DNA from 4 places in the Sideroxydans sp. CL21 genome. Region 1 is predicted to be linked to each of the others. Evidence: predicted binding sites of a transcription regulator. Region 1 holds the regulator's gene; each other region holds the start of a gene.
The links. Region 1 encodes sigma-54, which starts transcription at its own class of promoters, with help from an activator protein. Its sites were predicted from a motif close to TGGCACNNTTCCTGCT; they were not measured.
Positions count from the first base shown of each region.

Region 2: the regulator sigma-54 is predicted to act here: its motif matches at 3,856-3,871, upstream of nifB (nitrogenase cofactor biosynthesis protein NifB).
Region 3: the regulator sigma-54 is predicted to act here: its motif matches at 2,337-2,352, upstream of QOY30_RS12715 (TOBE domain-containing protein).
Region 4: the regulator sigma-54 is predicted to act here: its motif matches at 1,846-1,861, upstream of QOY30_RS10665 (ANTAR domain-containing response regulator).

Region 1 is NZ_LR699166.1:436,468-442,364, forward strand. It holds gene hprK (HPr(Ser) kinase/phosphatase) at 1-900, opposite strand, end outside; gene QOY30_RS02175 (PTS sugar transporter subunit IIA) at 911-1,366, opposite strand; gene hpf (ribosome hibernation-promoting factor, HPF/YfiA family) at 1,423-1,746, opposite strand; gene QOY30_RS02185 (RNA polymerase factor sigma-54) at 1,763-3,202, opposite strand; gene lptB (LPS export ABC transporter ATP-binding protein) at 3,240-3,962, opposite strand; gene lptA (lipopolysaccharide transport periplasmic protein LptA) at 3,959-4,558, opposite strand; gene lptC (LPS export ABC transporter periplasmic protein LptC) at 4,539-5,126, opposite strand; gene QOY30_RS02205 (KdsC family phosphatase) at 5,126-5,647, opposite strand; gene QOY30_RS02210 (KpsF/GutQ family sugar-phosphate isomerase) at 5,644-5,897, opposite strand, start outside.
Region 2 is NZ_LR699166.1:2,771,045-2,776,941, reverse strand. It holds gene QOY30_RS13010 (FprA family A-type flavoprotein) at 100-1,371, opposite strand; gene QOY30_RS13005 (ArsC/Spx/MgsR family protein) at 1,368-1,883, opposite strand; gene QOY30_RS13000 (4Fe-4S dicluster domain-containing protein) at 1,896-2,150, opposite strand; gene nifB (nitrogenase cofactor biosynthesis protein NifB) at 2,263-3,822, opposite strand; gene QOY30_RS12990 (dinitrogenase iron-molybdenum cofactor biosynthesis protein) at 4,183-4,914, shown strand; gene QOY30_RS12985 (hypothetical protein) at 4,918-5,181, shown strand; gene QOY30_RS12980 ((Fe-S)-binding protein) at 5,178-5,897, shown strand, end outside.
Region 3 is NZ_LR699166.1:2,716,744-2,722,640, forward strand. It holds gene modC (molybdenum ABC transporter ATP-binding protein) at 1-17, opposite strand, end outside; gene modB (molybdate ABC transporter permease subunit) at 14-700, opposite strand; gene modA (molybdate ABC transporter substrate-binding protein) at 713-1,477, opposite strand; gene QOY30_RS12715 (TOBE domain-containing protein) at 1,488-2,297, opposite strand; gene QOY30_RS12720 (TonB-dependent receptor plug domain-containing protein) at 2,633-4,645, shown strand; gene QOY30_RS12725 (ABC transporter substrate-binding protein) at 4,656-5,897, shown strand, end outside.
Region 4 is NZ_LR699166.1:2,288,692-2,294,588, reverse strand. It holds gene QOY30_RS10680 (alpha/beta hydrolase family protein) at 1-781, shown strand, start outside; gene QOY30_RS10675 (DUF4156 domain-containing protein) at 841-1,179, shown strand; gene QOY30_RS10670 (putative quinol monooxygenase) at 1,344-1,637, opposite strand; gene QOY30_RS10665 (ANTAR domain-containing response regulator) at 1,890-2,465, shown strand; gene QOY30_RS10660 (CmpA/NrtA family ABC transporter substrate-binding protein) at 2,781-4,055, shown strand; gene QOY30_RS10655 (nitrate/nitrite transporter) at 4,449-5,660, shown strand; gene QOY30_RS10650 (bifunctional protein-serine/threonine kinase/phosphatase) at 5,715-5,897, shown strand, end outside.

The sequences.
Region 1 (5,897 bases):
GAATTCCTGCATGGTGTTGATCCCGCGCTGCTGCAGCACGAAGTTGCGAGCCGCGGCTTCCACCAGCACGGCGAGGTTGCGGCCTGCCATCACGGGCAGCTCGACCTTGCTGATTTTGACGCCCATGATCTCCTCGAAGCCGGAAGTCGGCAGGCGCTCCAGTTTGGAAAGGTCGTCGTGCGGCGGACGATAAAGATGCACGATCAGCTTGAGGCTCTTCTTGCGGCGCACCGCTGTCTCGCCGAACATGGTGCGAATGTTGAGCATGCCCAGGCCGCGCACTTCCAGGAAGTCGCGCAACAATTCCGGGCAGCGTCCTTCCAGCGTCTCCGGCGAGATGCGATACAACTCGGTGATGTCGTCGGCCACCAGTCCGCTACCGCGCGTGATCAGTTCCAGCGCCAGCTCGCTCTTGCCCACGCCGCTGTCGCCGGTGATCATGACGCCGACGCCGAGCGCATCGAGAAAAACGCCGTGGCGCGTGGTCGAATCGGCCAGCCCCTTGACGATGTAGTGGCGAATCATCCACATCAGTTGCACGCTGCCCAAGGGTGACTGGAACAACGGGGTATGGGTGCGATTGGCGAAGTCCAGCAGACCCTTTGGTATCTCGGTCTCGCCCGCCACGATCAGACATAGAGGCTCGCTTTGTTCCAACTGCGTCAGCGTAACGGCCAGATCGGAAGGCGAGAGCGCATGCAGATAATCGAGTTCGGTGCTGCTGAATACCTGTACCCAGTTCGGATGGATCACATTCATGTGGCCGATCAGGCCGCGGTTGGAAGCGTTGACGATCTCGCTCTCAAGCATGCGGTCACCGCCCTTTGCGCCGCCCACCCAGGTCAGGCCCAGGCGTTCCTGCTTGTCCTCGAAGAGTTGCTGGATGTTGACCTGAGCCATATGGATTTCCTTATCCCTGCCAGTCGACGAAGAGTTTGTGGATCGCGACAGTATCGTCGGTGGCCTGCAATTTTTCGCGGAACGATTTGTCGCAGAACATCTGCGCCAATTCGCCCAACAGTTGCAGATGCAGGTCGGTTGCACGTTCGGGAACGAGCAACACAAAAATGAAACTCACCGGCAATCCGTCCGGTGCGTCGAAAGGGATGGGGTTCTGCATTTTGACGAAGGCAGCTGCAGCTTCGCGCAGACCTTTCACCCTGCCATGCGGGATGGCTACTCCTTGCCCCAATCCGGTGGAACCTAGTTTTTCGCGAGCGAACAGGCTGTCGAACACCTGGCTGCGTCCGATATGGAGCGTGTTTTCGAACAATAAGCCGACACGTTCGAATACGCGTTTTTTGCTGGTGGACTCGTTGTCCAGCAGGACACATTCAGGGGTTAGAATTTTGCTGATCAGGCTCATACTATTTCACCATAACAAGAAAACGGGGCAACCACTTCTGGTTGCCCCGCATCGCTTCAGTCTGCTGCGCTTTGCTTGCCGGTTTCGTCATGGCGACGCGCGGTGTACTTTTCCTTGTGTTTCAACACCTGGCGGTCCAGCGAATCGACCAGTGCGTCTATGGCCACATACAGGTTGCTGTCCTCGGTTTCGGCGAAGATGGCTTTGCCGGAAACATGGACGTTGGCTTCGGCTTTCTGCACCAGCTTGTCCACAGACAGGATCACGTTGATGTCGATCACGTTGTCGAAATGGCGTTTGACCTTGTCCAGTTTGCTGAGCACATGTTCGCGGATGGCCGGCGTGATTTCGAGGTGACGTCCTGTGAGGTTGAGGTTCATGGCCTGCTCCTTTTGGTTAGAGTGATTTACGAAGATTTACCGGAAGGATGTTCATCCCCTCGCGGTATTTTGCCACGGTACGGCGGGCGACTAGAATGCCCTGCTGTGCCAGGATTTCTGACATGCGACTGTCGGTGAGCGGGTGTTTCCCGTCTTCCTCGCTGACCAATTGCTTGATCAGTGCACGGATGGCGGTGGATGAGCACGCACCGCCCGCTTCGGTGGCAAGGCCGCTGCCGAAGAAGTATTTGAATTCGTAGATGCCGCGCGGGGTGAGCATGAACTTCTGTGTAGTCACGCGCGAAATGGTGGATTCATGCAGTTCGAGTTGTTCGGCGATCTCGCGCAGCACCAGCGGGCGCATGGCGATGTCACCGTGCTCGAAGAACTGGCGCTGCCTTTCGACGATGGCCTGCGATACGCGCAAAATAGTTTCGAAACGTTGCTGCAGGTTTTTGATGAACCAGCGCGCTTCCTGCAGTTGCCCGGCCATTTCCTGCGCGTTCTTCTCGTTGCGCTGTTGCAGGATGTTGGCATACACCTGATTGATGCGCAGGCGCGGCATGGCTTCCGGATTCAAACGTGCGCGCCAGATGCCGCCGTGGCGTTCCACCAGTACGTCCGGCACCACATAGTCCGCAGCACGATGCTCGAAGGCCGAACCGGGTTTGGGTTGCAGATGCACGATCAGATCCTGTGCGCAGCGCAAGGCGTCATCGTCGCAGCGCAGGGCCTTTTTCAATTTGCTGAAATCCCGCGCGGCCAGCAAGTCCAGATGATCGCTGACAATGGCCAATGCCAGATCGCGGCCCGGTATATCTTCCGGCATGGCACGCAGTTGCAATGCCAGGCATTCGCTCAGGTTGCGTGCGCCGATACCGGGTGCATCCAGATATTGCAACTGCACCAGAGCCGTTTCCAGATCGTCCAGCGAAATGTCCAGTTCGGGCGGCAGCAGTTCGAAAATTTCTTCCAACGGTTGCGACAGGTAGGCATTTTCGTCCAGCGCGTCGATGAGTAGTCCGATGATCTTCTTGTCGCGCGGATCCATCTGGCTCATGTTCAATTCCCAGAGCAAGTGCTCACGCATGCTGGGTTTCTCGGCGGCGACTTCGGAATAGCCGTCGTCCTCGTCGTCAGGGCCGGACGAGGATGACGATGAAGAGAACGTAGGTTCGGGCCATTCGTTGCCGTCGTCTTTGCGTGATTCAGCTTCGGCAGGGGCGCTGCTCGTTTCGGTACTGCCGGAAGGGGCGGGGATGTCGGAGCTGCTGTTGCCGCTATAGGTCTGGTTGGTACTGTCGTCCTCGCGCTCAAGGAAGGGATTCTCGTCCAGCAGGCGCGCAGTCTCCTGATTGATCTCCAGCGTCGAAAGTTGCAGCAGCTTGATGGCCTGCTGCAACTGGGGCGTGAGCATCAGTTGTTGGGATTGCCTGAGTTGGAGAGAGTGTTTCATCGTGGCTATTCGGTGAGTGGCGGTTTTATCCTGATCTTTACAGCTTGAAGTGTTCGCCCAAATACACCTTCCTCACGCCCTCATTATAGATGATTTCGTCGGGATTGCCCTCCGCCATTACCGAACCGGCGTTGATAATGTAAGCGCGGTCGCAGATACCCAGCGTCTCGCGCACGTTATGGTCCGTAATGAGTACGCCGATACCGCGTTCCTTGAGGAAACGGATGATCTTCTGGATGTCGATCACGGCGATGGGATCGACCCCGGCGAAAGGTTCGTCGAGCAGGATGAAGCGCGGGTCGGTTGCCAGCGAACGGGCGATTTCCACCCGCCGCCGTTCGCCGCCGGACAGGCTGATGGCCGGATTGTCGCGGATATGGGTAATGTGCAGATCGTTCAGCAACGCTTCCAGCCGCAGGTCCATCTCGGCATCGGCATAACCCTGCAACTCCAGCACGGCCCGGATGTTTTCGGTCACGGTCAGGCGGCGGAAAATGGAGGCTTCCTGCGGCAGATAGGCCAGACCGAGGCGCGCGCGACGATGGATGGGGAGGTGCGTGATTTCCTGGTCGTCGATGAATATCTCGCCGCCGTCCGCAGCGACCAGGCCGACGATCATGTAGAAGCTGGTGGTCTTGCCCGCACCGTTTGGTCCCAGCAACCCGACCACTTCGCCGCTTTTTACGGACAGCGATACATCATGCACTACAGTGCGGGCGCGATAGCGCTTGTTCAGCGAGACGGTTCTGAGTTCACTCATGGTTTTTCGTTGGTCAATGTCGGGCTGGATTCGATGGTGAGCGGCGCATTCTTGGGCGCGGGTTTGTCGGGGCTCTCTTCGGCTTTTGGCTGGATCACCGCATGCACGCGGCCCTTGTTCGGGTCGTTGGCATGAGCGGGATCGCCAAACACCTTGAACACCTCGGTACGGGTACTGTACTCGATGTGGTCTCCCTGCACATCGTCCAGTTCGCGCTTGACGCGGGCGTGCACGTAGAAATCGACAACCTCGGCACGGGTATCGTACACGATTCGTTCACCGTAACCTTCCATGTACTGATCCGTGCCTTCCTGTTTCTGGCGGAAATTGGCGAGGTGTCCGGTGGCGGTGCAATGCTTGAAGCCCAGTTTGTCCTGCGTCACGACGACTTTTTCCGCCCGGATGCGGATCGTTCCCTGGGTGAGTTCGACTTCGCCCTCGAACACGCTGACTTGCTTGACGTCATCGACGACGACGCGATCCGACTCCAGATGGATGGGTTTGTCGCGATCCGCATCTTCGGCGTGCAGCAGGCCGCTCCAGATCAGGAGCAGCAGGCCGCACAGCGCGGCGGCGTTAGTGCGGGATTGGCTCATGGGTGGCTCTGACGTGCGACAGCAGCTTGACCGTGCCCGCTTTGTTATCGAGTTGCATGCCGACAGCATTGATGACGTTGTACTTGTCGCTCATCACCACAGCCCGGTCGGTCTCGGCAAAGTCGCGGTCGGGGATGGCATGCAGGTAATCGGTGGTGAAGTCCTGTTCGAGGGAGTCGGCCGTGGCAGGGCGCACGATGTGCACCTCATCGTAGAGGTACACTTCGTCGCCTTTGCTGGTAAGCATCCCGGTTAGAGACGTGGTGAGCGTCGGCGGACGACCGGGGGATAGACTCGTGAGGTGCGGCATCTGCAAGTGTGTGGTGTCGTCGTCCGGGTAATGCCACAGTTTTTCTGCTTTCAGGATGAAGCGGGGCTGGCCCAGGATGTTCAGCGAGGTTGCAGTGAAGTTGTCGACATAGTAGTCGACATCGTGGCGCTGCTGGCTCTCCGCTTGCGGCAACGGCTGCACCTGCAAATTGAGCCAATAGGTTGCCGCCAGCATCAGCAGCAAAGGCAGCAAGGGCAGCCATGAGCGGGCTTTTTCGAAGACGCGGGTAGCGAACATCACTTCAGGTAGGGCGCGAGTTGCGCGTCTAATGTGCCTTGCGCGCCAAGGATCATTTCGCACACTTCCCGCACCGCGCCATGCCCTGCTTCGCGCAGGCTGACGTAATGTGCATGGTCGCGCACCACTTGCGGCGCTGCGGGTACGCTCAGGGCCAATCCGACCCGGCGCATCACCGGCAAATCGACCACGTCGTCGCCCATGAAGGCGGCGGCTTCCGGCGCCAGTTTCAATTCCGCCAGCAGCGATTGCATTACCGCGAGCTTGTCTTCCACGCCCTGATACAAACGCGCAATCCCGAGATTCTTTGCGCGCTGCTCCACGCAACGCGATGTGCGGCCGGTGATGATGGCCAGTTCCACCCCGGATGCCTTGAGCATTTTCAAGCCATGCCCGTCGAGCGAATTGAAGCGTTTGAACTCTTCACCGGAATCCGAAAGGTACAGCCCGCCGTCGGTCAGCACGCCGTCCACATCGAAGGCGACCAAGCGCAGTGGTTTGATTCTTTCGGCGAGCGTCATATGACCTTGGCTTTCAGCAGGTCGTGCATGTTCAGTGCACCGACCAGTCTCTTGTGGTCGTCCACGACCGGCAACTGGCTGATGTTGTATTTCTCCATCATCTGCACTGCGTCGACCGCCAGCGCGTCGGGGCCAATGCAGCGCGGGTTTTTCGACATGACGGTGTTGACCGGCGTGGTGCTGAAGTCCACTTTCTTTTCCAGCGTGCGGCGCAGGTCGCCATCGGTATAGATGCCGAGCAGATGTTTTG
Region 2 (5,897 bases), 2.3 Mb from region 1:
TAATGAAATGCGCGTAGCGCGGCGTTTGCCCCCTCGCCTTGCGGGAGAGGGTTGGGGTGAGGGAAAGCAGACATGCTGAATCCCGAAGATGTGAAAATTTCACGCATGGCTGCTGGCGAGTAATTCAGACATGGAAATGACGCGATTTTCGATGTTGCCGGTCAGATGCTGGGCGAGCTGTTTGCCGAGGTCGCGGCAACGGCCGAGTTCTTCTTCGGTGGGGATCAGTTTTGCGCGCACGCCTTTGATGGGCACGCGCAGCTTGAGTCCGCGCAAGCGATCTTCGATCATATTGATCGCCTCGCCGCTCCAGCCGTAGGAGCCGAATGCGGCACCCAGCTTGTCGCTGACCTTGATGACGGCGAGCGAGGACAGCAGGTCCCACACCGGTTTGACCGCATCGCCGTTGATGGTGGGAGAACCGAAGGCGAGTCCGTCGGCTTCCTCTATCAGGTCGACGAAAGGCAGGTTACCACCGACCTGCAAGTCGTAAAGCGACACGCGCACACCGGGGATGGTCTCCGCACCTTCGGCCACGGCTTGCGCCATGCGCGCCGTGTTGCCGTAGGAAGAGATGTAGAACACCAGCAGTGATTTGTTGTGGGCGCCGACCTCGTTATGCAGCAAGGGCGAAGCCAGCTGCCGGTAACGCTGCATGTAGCTGAGCGGTGCTTCGCGCAGGATGGGGCCGTGCGCCGGGGCGATGAGCGTCAGCGGCAGCGGTTCCAGCAACTCCAGCGCCTCCAGTACATGTTCGCGGAACGGACGCATGATATGTGCGTAGTAATACTCGAACGAGAAGCGGAAATCACCGACCTGGTCATTGAACAGGCGAGAGTCGCAGAAGTGACAGCCGAACACATCACCGCTGAAGAGGATATTCTGTTCTTCTATTAGCGTGCATTGCGTATCCGGCCAGTGCAGGAAGGGTGTGCTGAAGAAACGCAGAGTACGCCCTCCCAGTTGGACTGTGTCGCCAGTCTTGACGATGTTGAATTGCAGGTCGGTGCTTTTGATCAGCGCCTTCAGCATCAGTTGTGCTTTGGCCGAGATATACAGCTTGGCTTGCGGTGCGCGCCGCATCAGTTCCGGCAAGGCGCCGCTGTGATCGGGCTCCAGATGGTTCAGCACGATGGTGCTGATCTCGTCGTAGTTTGCGACTTGTTCCAGCCGCGCAAAGAATTCCGCAGCGTGCGATTCCTTGACGGTATCGATCACCGCGACGCCGTTTGTCCCGCGCACGCAGTACGAGTTGTAAGTCGTGCCGTTGGCCGTCTTGAGGATGATGTCGAATTCGCGCAAGCCGGGATCAAGCGCACCTATCCAATGCGTGCCGGGCGCGATCTCGACAGCATCCGGCACGCGTATCATGTTGCGGATTCCGGTGACGGGCTGGGTTTTGCATGATCGTCGTCGTGATCCTCGCGTAGCGAGTTTTTGTCCCCCTCGCCCGCTTGCGGGAGAGGGCAGGGGTGAGGGGAATGGGCATGCCCATTCGAACAAGTTTCGATATTACCTTTTGGTTTTGCGTCGTTCAGGCCGATCCACGTGTTCACCATATCGTCATCGAAGCCGACCCGGAATTCCCCGTCCACTTGCATCAACGGACGCCGAATCAACAGCGGTTCGGCGATCATCATGTCGAGAGCCGTCTGTGCATCCAGCACGGCAGGATCGACTTCGCCGGATTTGACGCGCGGCGCACTGGGATTGAACCACTGGACCACCGGCAATGCACCGAAGAACGGACGCAGGCGCACTGCACTCCATTTCTCGGTGAGCAGGTTCTTCGCCAGCACGGTATGACCCGATGCGGCCAACCACACCTTTTGCTTGGTGTTGTTGCCGCAACCGGGTTTTTCGTAGAAGACGACGGTGGCCATGACCGAGTTTTCTCAGGCCGCCAGTTTTTGCAGCGGGATGCCGGTAAGCGAGCCGGGCGGGTTCATCGGCTCGCCGTCCTCGTTGAGGATCGCGCCTTCGATCGGACAGATGGTGGCGCACTGCGGGTCCTCGAAATCGCCCGCACATTCGGTGCACTTGTCAGGGTCGATCAGGAAAGTCGGCTTTGCTTCGTAGATCGCCTTGCTCGGGCACAGCGGTTCGCATGCCCAACAGTTGACGCAGGATTCGATGATTTCGAGTGCCATGATGCGCTCCTTGTTCAATATGCTTCACTGATCGAGTGTTCCCTCGTCCCAACCCTTCTCCCGGTGGGAGAGGGAATGAGGATGAGGGACACTTTTGGTACGGATGCCAACCTCAAGCCACCTTCTGTGCTTCCAATTTCGGCTCCAGCTTGCCCGCCACGCGCATCTCTTCGTACACCTTGAGTACAGCTTCCTCTATGGCTTCCATTGCATGCTCGCCGTTGGGCTGGATACCTGCTGCTTCCAGCGGCCCCCAGGGTTCGTAGCCGACCTTGCTGCACAGTACGGCTTCGCAACCGGCCAGCACCTTGAGTGTCTTGTCCAGCGCGCTCTCGCCGTCGCCGCAGGTATCACCGCCTTCGCAGTAAGGCGTGGTCTTGCGGTGGCCGATGAAACGCACTCCTTCCGACGACGCTTCGTAGATCAGGAATTCGCTGGCATGGCCGAAGTGCTCGTTGATCACGCCGCCGCCCTTGGTGGCGACCGCCATCAACACCGGACGCGTGACTTCTTTCTTCTGGACGCCCTGGATGCTGACCAGCTGTACCTTGGTTTCCTTGGCCAGTCGTTTGCTTTCCAGTTCTTCGTTGATGGCGGCATGCACCTCGGCGCGCATCTTCATCGCTTCCGGATAGTTGATGTCCATTTCTTCGATCTTGTCCATGGTGAACTCGGAGCCTCTATCCTCGCCCAGCAGCCCGACTGCATCGGCACGGCACTGACGACAGTGGCGCATCATGTTCATGTCGCCGGAACAGGCATCCTGCAACGCCTGCAGCTCGTCATGGGTCGGTCCGCGCTGGCCGGTCAGGCCGTAGTAGGTGCCATGCTCGGCTTCGGAGATCAGCGGCATCACGTTGTGCAGGAAAGCGCCCTTGGCTTTGACGATCTTCGAGACTTCGGCCAGATGTTGATCGTTCACGCCGGGAATCATCACCGAATTCACTTTGACCAGGATGCCCTTGGCCACCAGCATTTCCAGTCCCTTCTGTTGCTGCTCGATGAGGATGGCTGCACCCTCGCGTCCCTTGATGCGCTTGTTCTTCCAGAAGATCCACGGATAGATCTGCGCGCCCACATCAGGATCGACGCAGTTGATGGTGATGGTCACGTGGTCAATGTTGTACTGCGACAACTGCTCGACCTGCTCGGGCAGCGACAGGCCGTTGGTCGAAACACACAGCTTGATGTCCGGTGCCTGCTCGGACAGCATGCGGAAAGTTTCAAATGTGCGCTCGGGGTTGGCCAAAGGATCACCGGGGCCGGCAATGCCCAGCACCGTCATTTGTGGAATGGTTGCGGCGACAGCCAAGACTTTCTTTACTGCCTGTACCGGATGGTGCAATTCGGAAACAACACCCGGACGCGACTCGTTGGCACAGTCGTACTTGCGGTTGCAGTAATTGCACTGGATGTTGCAAGCAGGCGCGACCGCCACATGCATGCGAGCAAAGTAGTGATGCGCTTCTTCGGAATAGCAGGGATGGTTGAACACCTTCTGGCGGATATGCTCCGGCAGATGGCCCATCTGGTCGTCGGTTGAGCCGCACGATCCGGCGGAACAGCCGCTGGATTTGGAAGTTGCGCGCAGCGCCTCGTTTGCTCCCTCGCCCTCTGGGAGAGGGTTGGGGTGAGGGACGCTTGCAGTATTGTTGATAACAGGTAGTTGCACGATGTGTCCTCCGGTAAGGTCTGGCTGGATATGAGCAAACAGCGTGCCCGATCGGATAGTTCCTCTAATATATTGTTTTATAAGGCTCACATCTGGATGTTGCGCTCCACTGTTGTAAACGGCACATGACAGTTGCCCGGGCTTGTGGCGAAGGCGACAAAATGCCGAATCGGGCTTCGCGGGGATGGGTGGTAGAGCAAATTTGTGGGGCGTTTTAGCGCGTCCATACCTGACTGTACGAATCAAGTTTCCTTTCTGATCAGCATGTTGAGCAACACACGGATTTTATGTGTGCAAGCGCTGGCACTGTACTTGCACTCTGTAAATGCAACGCCACTGGTGATTCAAGGAGACGATGCAATGCAACAGACAGAACTGATTACCCGGGAAGCCGCTCTGCGTGTGGCATTGGCGGCACGCTCGTTACCCAATACCACCTTGCCGCAGTTGATCGATGTGCTGCAGGAAAAGCTGGGCGAAAAATTGGACACCGAAATTTTGCGCACCTTTACTGTCACCGACCTGAAGACCGGTCTGGGTAGCCTGGACGGCGAAGAAGACGGCGAGGACATCGGCATCGGCCTGGAAGCGATGAAACTCGCGGTGCGCATCTTGTGGGGCGATGCGGAAGCGGACGAAGAACTGCCCGATGTGCTGCCCTACAACGATGGCGACTTGCCCGACTCCGTGCGGGTGGCGATTGCATCCGATATCGGCATGACCCTGAGCGGACACTTCGGCTCATGCCTGCGCTTCCTGGTGTACCAGGTATCCGCGACCGACAGCCGCCTGATCGGTATCCGCTCTGCGCTGGAAGCGGATTTCGCCGAGGACAAGAATGCGTTCCGCGCGCAAATCATTGGCGATTGCCATGTGGTGTACATCGTTTCTGTCGGCGGACCCGCTGCCGCCAAGATCATTCGCGCCAATATCTATCCGATCAAACGTCCGGAAGGCGGCACTGCGGAAGAAGTGATTGCCCAGTTTCAGCAGGCGATGTCGAATTCGCCGCCGCCCTGGATGCTCAAGATATTGGGTGTCAATGCAGAACAGCGGCTGAAGAATTACGCGGCCACGGAAGTGCAGGAGTGACGTATGGGCAAGCCTGAACCGAATCCCTATCAGACGGCGAGCAATCTCATCGCCAACGCCATCGGCACAGCCAAAGTATTTGGCGAGAACCGGCGCATCACCAACCTGGTCGCCAGCAGCATCGGACGCTTGATTCTGGAGATGGATGACAGCGATGAGGGAGACGAGTTGCTGGCTCATGCGCTGAGTTGTATCAGTGTACAGGACGCCGAACATGTCCCGACCCTGTATTCGGCGCTGAATGCGCTGTCAGCCTTGATCGAATGAAACATCATCTTGACTGGTCTTCTTATGAGACAGCGGGGCAGGGTGATGCCTATGCGGGCATTCCCGCGACAGGCGGCAATTTCGCCAAAGCAGTGGCAGTGTGCATCAGCGACAAACTCTGCCAGCGCACGCCCAAGGGCGTGATGTGCCCCAGCTTCCGAGCTACCGGCAATGCCACGCATTCGCCGGGCGGCAGGGTGGTGGTGCTCAAAGCCGCGCTGAACGGCGAGTTTGGCGACAATGCCTTTGCTGATCCGCGGCTGGCTGCCGCGATGGAACTCTGCGTAGGTTGTAAAGGTTGCAAACGCGAGTGCGCCAATCAGGTGGATATGGCCGCCATCAAGATCGAGTATCAGGCCCAGAGCAATGAGCTGAGAGGGGTGTCGCATCGGGATTGGCTGGTGGCGGGTTTGCCGCGCTGGTTGCGTTATCGCCGGACGTTGCGCAGTCTGATCCGTTGGCGCAATCGCTTCTTGTGGCTGGCACAGCTGGGAGAATTCTTCTTTGGTATTGCTGCCAGGCGCCAATTGCCGGAACCCGCAGTTGCAGGCTATAGCGCGCCATCCATAAGCAGTGCCCCCGAAGCAGGCGACCGGGATGTCATCTTGTTTGTCGATACGTTTGCGTTGCATTTCGAGCCTGAGATTGCTGAAGCTGCGCACGAAGTCCTCACTGCTGCAGGTTATCGCGTCATTACCCTGCAAGCGCTACCGGAC
Region 3 (5,897 bases), 2.3 Mb from region 1:
GCCGCTTTCGCGTTCATCGCGCCACTTTCCACGACTTGCCGCCCGTGAGATACAGCGAGAGCAACACGATGAACGAGAACAGCACCATGCCACCCGCAAGCCACTGCGCTGCACTGTATTCCATCGCCTCGACATGATTGTAGATGGCAACCGAGAGCACGCGCGTCTCGCCGGGGATGTTGCCGCCCAGCATCAGCACCACGCCGAATTCGCCGACCGTGTGCGCGAAGGCGAGGATGATCGCGGTGAGGAAACCCGGACGCGCCAGCGGCAAGGCCACGCTGAAGAAGCGATCCCACCTGCCTGCACGCAAGGTGGCGGCTACTTCCAGCGGGCGCTTGCCCATCGCCTCGAACGCGTTCTGGATGGGCTGTACCGCAAAAGGCATCGAGAACAGCACCGAACCGATCACCAAGCCGGTGAAGGTGAACGGCAACGCACCGATATGCAAGGCTGCGGTCAGCTCGCCCACGATACCATGCGGCCCCATCAGCAACAGCAGGTAAAAGCCGAGCACTGTCGGCGGCAATACCAGCGGCAATGCCACCAGCGCTGCCACCGCGCCCTTGTACCACTTGCGGCTGTGCGCCAGCCACCACGCCAGCGGCGTGGCGACAAACAACAGCAACAGCGTGACGACACCCGCCAGCTTGAGCGTCAGCCAAACAGCCTGCAGGTCGTCGGGATCCAACGCGGTCATGAAGACTTCACCTCAATGCAAGTCATAGCCAAAGCTGCGTATGATCGCCACGGCTTTATCGCTTTTCAGGAAATTAAGGAAATCCTGCGCCGCAACCTTGTCCTTTGCGGAACTCAACAGCACTGCGCTCTGGCTGATGGGACTGTACATAGATGCCGGCACCAGCCACCAGGAACCTTCGCTCACCTTTCCATCCCTGGTGATCTGCGACAGCGCAATGAAGGCCAGCTCGGCATTCCCCGTCGCTGCGAACTGGTAGGTCTGCGCGATGCTTTCGCCCGTCACGAGTTTGCCCTGCACGGCATCCCACAACCCGAGTGTTTCCAGCGTTTCTTTCGCGGCGAAACCGTAGGGGGCCAGCTTGGGGTCGGCGTAAGCCAGCTTTTTGTAACTGCCCTTGCCCAGCACGGCTCCCTTGTCATCGACATAACCCGGCTGCGCGCTCCACAGCACCAGCTTGCCAAAGGCATAGACGAAACGCGAGTTGGGAACGGTCAGCCCTTCCTCTTCCAGCAGCCTGGGATTCTTCTCGTCCGCGGACAGGAACACATCGAACGGCGCGCCCTGCTTGATCTGCGAATAGAATTTGCCGCTGGAACCTAGGCTCACCTTCACCGTATGCCCGCTCTCTTTCTGGAACAGTTCGACGATCTGCTGCATCGGCACCGCAAAATTGGCCGCCACGGCGGCATTGACTTCGCCTGCTACTACCGGCCGGACCACCATAGCCAACAACAACCCAAGCGCAACCAGCCAGCCAGATTTATTCGATACCATTCCTTGCCCCTTAAGCATTGACTGCAAGGATAACGTGCGAAGCCTTGATCAGTGCACAAGCCTTTACGCCGTCCTTGAGCCCCAGGGACTTGATGCTGTCGTTGGTGATGATGGCCGCGACGGTCTTGCCTCCTGCCAGTTCTATGATGACCTCGCCGTTCACCGCACCTTCCTGGCAGCGCACCACCGTACCGTGCAACTCGTTGCGCGCGCTGGTCTTGAATCCTTCCGAAGTGGTCACGATCACCCAGGGCGCCTTGATCATCGCATAGGCCTCCGTGCCGACTTTCAATCCGAGATGTTCCACACTCTCGTTGGTGATCACTGCAGCAATCGAATCGCCGCCGCCGATGTCCATCACGACTTCAGAGTTGACTGCTCCAAGCTTGATGCTTTTTATTTTTCCCAGAAACTGATTGCGTGCACTCGTCTTCATGTCGAATCTCCTTATCAAGTGGTAATACTGATCAAAGTCGTCCATCACTTCCGCCAGTTTTTTGAGCACCTGCTCGCGCTCCTGCTCCAGGCGCCTGTACGCTCCCGCCACCCGGCGGCCATAGTTGGTGAGCGTCGTTCCTCCGCCCTTCGAACCGCCGGTCTTGCGTTCCACCAGCGGCTGCTCGGAAAGATTGTTGATCGCTTCCACCGCTTCCCAGGCGGCCTTGTAACTCATGCCCATGGCGCCTGCCGCCGCCGTGATGGAACCTGTCGCGTCGATACGCTCCAGCAATTCCAGGTGGTCCCAGCGTCGGCCCTTGGCGATCTTCAGTTTGGAAACGACTCCGCTTCCGGTTTTCTTTTCTGCAATCGATTGAGCCATGTTGTCCTCACACGTTATACCTTGTGCCACCTAACGGGGAGCAAAAGCGATGCCACAACAGGCAACACCCATACTCATCCCATGTCTATAGCTGATTCCGGCCAGTCCCGTCAGGTGCATGCACAACCTTGAAACGCCCTGCCTTGTAGCTTTCTGTACAAATTGGTGAGTTCGTTACAAACCTGCAGCCCATCAAAATACCCCCACCCTTAACGCAATATTAACGAAACAACGAGTCCGGCGATTTCTGCCTTGCTGGCACGCCACTTGCTGGGATGCGTTTACGTTATGTACTAATTTACATAACCAAATCACTTAATACAAAGGGGCCCGAAATGAAAACCAATTGGACACTAAGACCGCTATGGCTGGCTTGCATGCTTGCCTGCGCCCATTCTGCATCAGCGGAGACATTTAGCCTAGGCGAGGTACTGGTATCTGCACCCAGTTCTGACGCCGCGTCGAGTACAACAACAACCATCGATCAGGAAGAGATGCGCACATTCAATCGCGAAACAGTCGGTAAGGCGCTCAATCTGCTACCGGGCGTGACGATGACCGACGGCGGCCCGCGCAACGAGCAAATGGCGACGATACGCGGTTTCGATCTGCGCCAGGTACCGGTGTTTGTGGATGGCATCCCGGTATATGTGTCCTACGATGGCTATGTCGATCTGGGCCGTTTCAACACGTTCGATCTGGCCGCGATAGAAGTATCCAAAGGGTTCAGTTCCGTGCTGTACGGTCCCAATGCACTGGGCGGCGCGATCAATCTGGTCAGCCGCAAACCGGGCAAGGAACTTGAAGGCGACGTCACTGCCGGTTTGTACCTGAACAAGGGACTGGGTTACAACGGATTCCATACCGACGCCAACGCCGGTGGAAATCACGGCACCTGGTACTGGCAGGTCGGCACATCGTTTCTGGACAAAAACCAGTATCAGCTCTCCGGTGATTTCCAGCCGACCAAGTATGAAAATGGCGGCAACCGCGACAACTCCTATAACCGCGACAAAAAGATCAATCTGAAATTCGGCTGGACGCCGCGAGCTGGTGATGAATACACGGTCAACTACATCAACCAGCAAGGGCAAAAAGGAGATCCAGTCTATGCAGGCACCGACACACCGACCACCAACAGCGCGAAATTCTGGCAGTGGCCTTACTGGAACAAGGAAAGCCTGTACCTGATCTCCCGTACCGGCATCGGCGATAACTCCTATCTCAAGGTGCGGGCCTATTACGACAAGTTCCAGAACTCGATCCAGAACTTCAGCAACGGTACCTACACTACACTCAGTGCGTTCCCGTTCTACCAGAGCTGGTATGACGATTACAGCGACGGGCTCAGTGCGGAGTTCGGCACCAAGCCGATGGAAAGCAACACACTAAAAATGGCCGCCCATTTAAAGGAAGACATCCATCGCGAACATAACCTCGGCAATCCGATCCAGCACTTCAAGGATCAGACTACTTCGTTCGGTGTGGAAGATACCCAGCACCTTGCCAGCAAACTTGACCTGGTAGCCGGGGTGAGCCGTGATGCGCGAAACACCATTCAGGCGCAAAACTACCTGGCCGGCCAGATCGTCGATTTCCAGAAAGACAATACGTCCGCCTGGAACCCCCAGCTCGGACTGTTCTACCAGGCCTCCGCCACCGACGAAATTCACGCCACCGTTTCGCGCAAGAGCCGCTTCCCGACCATCAAGGACAGATACTCCTACCGCCTTGGTACGGCGATACCGAATGCCGCATTACAGACTGAGACCTCAACCAACTATGAACTCGGCGCCTCCGGCCTGGTCGCTCCAAAAACGAGGTTCGATGCGGCGGTGTTCTACTACGACGTGCAGAACATGATCCAGGCCGTGGCGATCACGCCTGTCACGCTGTGCGGCGCTACCGCCACGGTCTGCACGCAGATGCAGAACGCCGGCAATGTGCGCACCAAGGGCACGGAACTCGGAGTCACCAACACGCTGACTGAGACCGTGGAGATCGGTGCCAACTACACCCTGCTCATTCGCACCAACGTGAGCAACCCGAACATCATTCTTACCGATGTGCCGAACCGCAAGCTGTTTGCCTATACCAAGTGGCAGGCCAGCGCGCCGTTGAGCATACTCGGCAGCGTGGAAGCGGACTCGTCGCGCTACAGTTCCTCCGACGGCAAAAGGCTTGCCGGCGGTTTCGGCATCGCCAATCTCAAGGGCATGTACCAATTCAACCAGGCATGGTCTGCCGAATTCGGCGTCAACAACCTGCTGGACAAGAACTACATGCTGGTCGAGGGCTACCCGATGGAAGGCCGCAATTACTTCGCCAACGCCACCTTCAAATTCTAGGAGCATAGCCATGACGCAAATCAAATGGATCCTGACCGCCTGCCTGCTGCTGATGTCGCAACTCGCCAGCGCAACTGAAAAGGTGGTCGTACTGTCCAGCTACCCGCAGGAAGTCATCACGCAATTCGAGGCGGCATTCGAACAAGCGTATCCGCAATACCGTCTGGAGATCCTGTGGCGGCAATCGCGCGATGCGATGACGTACTTGCACCAGCCGCACAGTGCCGTGGACGTGTACTGGACGCCGGCCCAGCGCAATTTCGCGGTGCTGGCCAAGGAAGGTGCATTCCGCAAACTGGATATCGATTTGGGTGGCCTCCCGAAAAAGATCGGCGGTTTCCAGATATCGGATCCCGATGGCTATTACGTCGCCAGCGAAACGGCCGGTTACGGCATGGCCTACCACCCCGCCGAGTTGCAGCGGCTGGGATTGCCGGTGCCGACCGACTGGAAGTCGCTGGCTGCACCGGCTTACAGCGGCCATGTCGTTTTGCCGATCCCGTCCAAAGTCGGCTATGCCCCCATGCTGGTGGATACGCTGCTGCAAGGCTACGGCTGGGAGCAAGGCTGGAGCGTGCTGGAGCAGGTGGCCGCCAATGCCAGCCTTGCCGATGCAGGAGCCACGTTCATTTCAGACGACGTGGGCAGCGGGCGCATCGCCGTGGGCATGACCATGGATTTCTTCGCCGTCTCGGCGATCGCCAACGGCAAGCCCCTGCGCTTCACCTATCCTGAAAAAGTCGGCTACTCCCCGGCGCATGTGGCGATCTTTCGCGACGCGGCAAATCCTGAAGGTGCACGCGCATTTGTCAGTTTTGTGCTGTCCGAACAGGGGCAAAAACTGCTGTTCCATCCCGACATCCGCAAATTGCCCGTGCGGCCGGCGGTTTATGCCGCCAAGCCGGATGGCTATTTCGATCCGTTTGCTGCTGCGCAGCGCGCTTCCTACGACTATGACCTCGCTACCGGCCTGAAGCGACAGGAACTGGTCGGAGCGCTGTTCGATGCATTGATCACGCATCACCACACTGAATTGAAAGCGATGTGGACTGCAATCCATCAGGCAGAACAAAAATCCCCCGGCGATCCTCGCTTGCAGGAAGCAAAGCAAAAAGCCAGCTGGCTGCCGCTGACGGCGGCACAGTCAAACGACGCAGTACTTCAGCAGACATTCATCAAGCACGACAGCCATAGCGAAACACTTGAGCAAGAGTGGGATGCGGAAATTGCAGAACATTACGCACAAGCCACG
Region 4 (5,897 bases), 1.9 Mb from region 1:
GATGTCGGTACTGACTTTCGATTATCGTGGGATAGGGAAATCGCGCAGAGGAAGCTTGCGCGAATTCAAGAATATTTCGAAGCTGGACTGGGGGCGGCTGGATTGCGATGCTGCGCTGCAATGGGCCCGCAACAACCACATCGATACACCTGTCCATGTGGTGGCACATAGCATCGGCGGCTTGTTGGTGGGACTGGCAAAAAACAATACCTGCGTCGAGCGCTGCGTTACCGTGGGTGCACAGTATGCGTATTGGCGGGACTATGAACGAGGCAAAAGACTGTCCATGTGGCTGCGTTGGCACATATTGATGCCTGTTCTGACAACGCTGTTCGGCTATTTCCCGGCAAAGGCACTGGGCTGGCACGAAGACCTTCCCGCGGCGGCGGCATACGAATGGGCGTTCCGGCCGGCCAGACTTGAAGAGTCCTATCTGAAAATGACCGAATCTGCCCCCGATGCGCTTGCCCATTTTTCGGGAATGACCGGGGACATACTTGCCATTGGAATGACTGACGATCCCTTTGGTACACCGGCCGCGCTTGATCGCCTGCTTGCCTATTTCACGAGCAGCCGACGCGTGCATGTGCGCATCTCACCCGAATCCATCGGCGAAGAAAGTATCGGGCATTTTGCGTTCTTCCACGATCGTTTCAAGACAACGTTGTGGCAACAATCTTTGGACTGGCTGATTTCCGGGAACATTCCCGAAAGTGCAGTTTCATCGATAATTACTCCTGCAATTCATTCCAGTACCCAAGTGCCCGCAGATGGCAGATGATGTGGATATAAAGTACACTGAATAAACGATACAGCTTGCCAAACAAACCAGGAGGCATCATGCGATTTACAAAAGGAATGCTATTAACCGCCGCCATCGTTCCGCTGGTTGCCGGATTGAGTGGATGCGCCAGCAGCTTTATCGAAGTAAAAAAAGGGACGGAACGAGTCTCGGTAGCAGATGCCAACCAGATCGCTGCATGCCAATCCAAAGGCAAGATCACCGTCAGCGTTCTTGCCAAGGTCGGATTTATCACTCGCAGTGCTGACGACGTGGAAGCCAACCTCCTGCAGATGGCACGCAACAATGCGGTCGATGCGGGTGCCGATACGGTCGTGAAGGGTGAGTCGCAGGAATTCGGCAAGCGCACTTTCGATATGTACAAATGCAGGCCCTGATCGGATCGTGAAAGCGGGGTAGAGCAGCCCCGGTTGAAATCGGGGCTGCTCCACCTGTTTTTTGCTCAGGCACCAGAGCGCGGGTTTGTTCCAATGACTGTTCATGAGCAGTCTTGCCAGTTTGTCTTCAGGCTATGCTCCATCGTAACAAGATGGATACGTTTTCAGCCTTCGATCGTTTCGTAAGTCTCGACCTCGCGGGACTCCAGGTAGTGAATGGCGTAGCCGAGTACATGAGTCCGGAAATACTCGGTGGCCTTATGATCTTCGTACGCCTGTGCATCGGTGTACTGTTCGTACAGGAAGAACTTCGCGGGATCCCGGGATGAAACCTGGGCTTGATAGAACAAGTTCCCCGGCTCGTTCCGTGACAGCGGCGTCACCAGTCTGATGACTTCGCGAATTCTCTCCTCTTCCCCAGGCTTTGCCTTCCAGGTTGCCGCGACCACGAATGCCATGACGTATTCCTTTCTCTGATTCAGACAATTCAACAGCTATTGTGCTCGATAGAGCCAATGGCCAAGGATTCCTGATAGCCGGTTTTGTTCTTTATGTTCATGCGATCCTGTCTTGTTGGCCGCACCAATACATTGCGTGGTGCACATTGCCAGTGCACGAGGAATGGCGATTTCCGGTGAACTCCTTTAAAACCATGTACTCACATCTTGGCTCGCTTATTGCTGCCTTTTATCGCAAATAGGGAGATCAAGTTGAAACGAATCCTAATCATAGACGATGTCAGGGATCGGGCGGCGTGGTTGAAGGCCAGTCTTGAGCTGGCTGAATTCGCCGTCGTCGGGATTCTGGCCTGGGAGCAAGTGGACGAGAGCGCGATACAAGCCGCCGCAGCGGATGTGATCATCGTGGATGCCAATGCGCCCGGGAGGGACACGCTTGAGCAGATCAGCCTGATGTCCACCACGCTGGAAAAGCCGGTGGTCGTGTTGAGTGCCAGGAACGACCAGCAGAGTATCCAGGAAGCGATGCGCGCCGGTGTCAGCGCCTATGTGGCGCATACGATACAGAGCGAAGATCTGAGCAGCATCATACATGTGGCCGCTGCCCGCTTTCTGGAACACAAGCGCTTGCGGGATGAGCTGAAGGAAGCGAAAAGCCAGCTGACCGAGCGCAAGCTGGTGGACCGGGCCAAGGGGATCCTGATGGCCGATTACGGTTACAGCGAGCCCGAGGCCTACAAGCGGATGCGCAACATGGCGATGAGCAAGGGTAAGCGCATGGCGGAAATCGCCGAGGCGATCATTTTCGCCAAGGAACTGAGTGCTTGAAAATTCTGTTCCTGATCTTTGCTAGATCTGTGTATTAGAACCGATTGCTACGTGCCCTGATGGAATATCGTGCGGAACTTCGATACATACCATCCTGTGGATCAATCAAAAACGTTCGCACGCTTGACGGTTGGCATGACAGTTGCGAGGAGTGGGATATCAAGAAGTCGACGGTGGTTCGGAGAATCGGCGATCAAGGGCAAAGGCGTCCCGCTACGGGTGGCAAAGTTGGATGCCTTTATCGTTTTCGGGCCATGGATTCAAATATAGAGGTGGGTGATGGACTGGACAAAGAAGGTAATTGGCGGAAATGACATGACAGTTGCATCGAATGTGCATGTTCCCGAAAAGACAGGCCGGCAGGAATTGGCGAAAGAATCGGGAGCGGATTCAGATGCAGCGGGAGTCACGGGCGAGGAGCCGATGGGAACGCGGTCATCCGCATGGATTGCCGGCTCGGATGCGCCCGAATTGAATGAAGTCAAAATCGGTTTTATTCCGCTCACCGATTGTGCGTCGGTGGTGATCGCCTCGGTGATGAAATTCGACGAGAAATACGGCATCAAGATCGCTCTTTCCAAAGAGGCGTCGTGGGCGGCGGTGCGCGACAAGCTGGTCAGCGGCGAACTGCACGCCGCCCAAGTGCTGTACGGACTGGTGTACGGCGTGCACCTTGGCATAGGCGGACTCAAGAAGGACATGGCGGTGTTGATGAGCATCAACAACAACGGCCAGGGCATCACGCTTTCCAACAGGCTGCGAGACAAAGGCGTGACCACGGGGGAATCGCTGAAGATGCTCATCGGTACGGATAAGCGCGACTATACCTTTGCGCAGACCTTTCCGACTGGGACACACGCCATGTGGCTTTACTACTGGCTGGCCAATTACGGCATCGACCCGTTCAGGGATGTAAAGAATATCGTCGTGCCGCCGCCGCAAATGGTGGCCAACATGCGGGTCGGCAACATGGATGGATTCTGTGTCGGCGAACCCTGGAATAACCGCGCCATCGCCGACAAGATCGGATTTTCGGTGGCGACGAGCCAGGATATCTGGAAAGACCATCCGGAAAAAGTCCTGGGCACCACCGCGGAGTTTGCCCATCAATATCCAAACACCGCGCGGGCTTTGATCATGGCCGTGCTGGAGGCCTCCAGGTACATAGATGTCATGGCCAACCGCCGGACAGTCGCGGAGATCATCGCCGACAAGTCCTATATCAACTGCCCGGTCGATATTATCAATCAACGTATGGAAGGTCACTACGAGGACGGTCTCGGCAAGAAATGGGACGACCCGAATTACATGAAATTCCATAACGAAGGTGCGGTCAACTTCCCCTATCTGTCCGATGGCATGTGGTTCCTCACGCAGCACAGGCGCTGGGGCCTGCTCAAGGAAGATCCGGATTATCTGGCGGTCGCCAAACAGATCAACAAGATCGGGCTGTATATGCAGGCCGCGGCGCAAGTCAAAGTGCCGGTCCCCGGGGATGTCCTGCGTACTTCAAAGCTGATAGATGGAACAGTATGGGATGGCAAAGACCCCGGGAAATATGCAGCCAGCTTCAAGGTGAGGGCGGGATGAGCGGTCCCGCGCAAATCTCAGCTGAAATCCTCATTAGCGTGCACAGAACCGGGGAAACGCACCAAAAGATTGCGGCCCGAGTAGCGCCAGATCTGAATAAGCAATCCTGATCATTACGAATCCCCCTGAATCTATTGGGTGCGGATCTCAATGCCGGTCCTTGGCACAAGTATTGCTGCGTAATCCTATAACCGGATCAATGACGATCTGACTAAAGTTCAAATGGACAAAGGCGTCCCACTGCGCAACCGCGCAGTTGGACGCCTTTTTCATTTGCCGCTTTGTTACAGCTTTTATCTCTTTCAGGAACGGTGTGGTGTTTGATTCGACCATCGCGCAGGGCTTGGTCGATGGACCTGGAATTTACGCGTAATGTTATCAAGGAGAATCGAAATGGCATCAGGATTTTGGCAGGCAGGACACAGGCCGACATTGTTTGCGGCATTCTTGTATTTTGATTTGAGTTTCATGGTGTGGGTAATACTCGGCCCGCTGGGTGTTCAAATCGCCAACGACCTCGGACTCTCGGCGGCACAAAAAGGCCTTATGGTGGCGACACCGGTATTGTCGGGAGCGTTGTTGCGCATTGTCTTGGGCATGCTGGTGGATCACCTCAAACCCAAGCTGGCCGGAGCCATCGGCCAAGTAATCGTGATTGCGGCGCTGGCGATTGCATGGTTCCTGGGGGTACATGACTTCCAACAAGTACTGGTGCTGGGTGTGATGCTGGGCGTTGCAGGCGCGTCGTTCGCGGTAGCTTTGCCTCTGGCTTCGCGCTGGTATCCTCCTGAACATCAGGGCACCGCGCTTGGCATCGCCGGGGCCGGGAATTCAGGCACCGTATTGGCTGCCTTGTTTGCCCCGCTGTTGGCAACATATTACGGGTGGCAGAATGTGCTTGGCATGGCCGCAATACCATTGACGGTCGTGTTTTTCGTTTACTTGGCCATGGCAAAAAACAGTCCGAACTGTCCGCCGGCGAAATCGGTCGGGGATTATTTCGCTACGCTGAAAGATAAAGATGCCTGGTGGTTCATGTTCTTCTATAGCGTGACGTTCGGCGGATTTGTGGGACTGGCTGCATCGTTGACGATCTATTTCAATTCACAGTATGGATTAAGTCCCGTGATTGCGGGTTACTTCACCGCGGCCTGCGTATTCGCGGGATCCATGGTTCGCCCGATCGGCGGCATGGTGGCCGACAGGATCGGCGGCATTCGCTCCTTGACCACCATGTATTTGTTGGCGGCCGTCTTTCTGGCGATCGTGAGCGTGGGATTGCCGCAGGCATGGATGGCACTCGTGGTTTTTATCGCAGCGATGCTAGCACTCGGCATGGGCAACGGCGCGGTGTTCCAGCTTGTGCCGCAACGTTTCCACAAGGAAATCGGCGTAATGACCGGACTGGTCGGCATGGCAGGCGGCATCGGCGGGTTCTATCTGGCATCGAGTCTGGGTTATGCCAAGCAACTGACCGGCAACTACCAGTACGGTTTCCTGATATTTTCCGGTCTGGCTCTGCTGGCCCTGGCCGGGCTTTCCAGCGTCAAGACTCGCTGGCGTACCACATGGGGGGCATCACATTTGACTGCCGCGAAAATCTGATTGAAATCAGGTTGCCTTCAGATGCTCCGGGGGTGATTTGCTTCGAAGGGGAATATGACACTTGAAATCTTGAGCGCCTATGCGAGCGAAATCGGGACGAGAGCTTCCAACGAAGACTTCTGCGGCATTGTTACGCCGCAAGGGAGCGTACTGGAATCCAAGGGGATAGTGGCTGCGCTTGCCGACGGCGTGGGTAGCAGCGGCGGCGGGCGGGAGGCTGCTGAATACAGCGTGCGC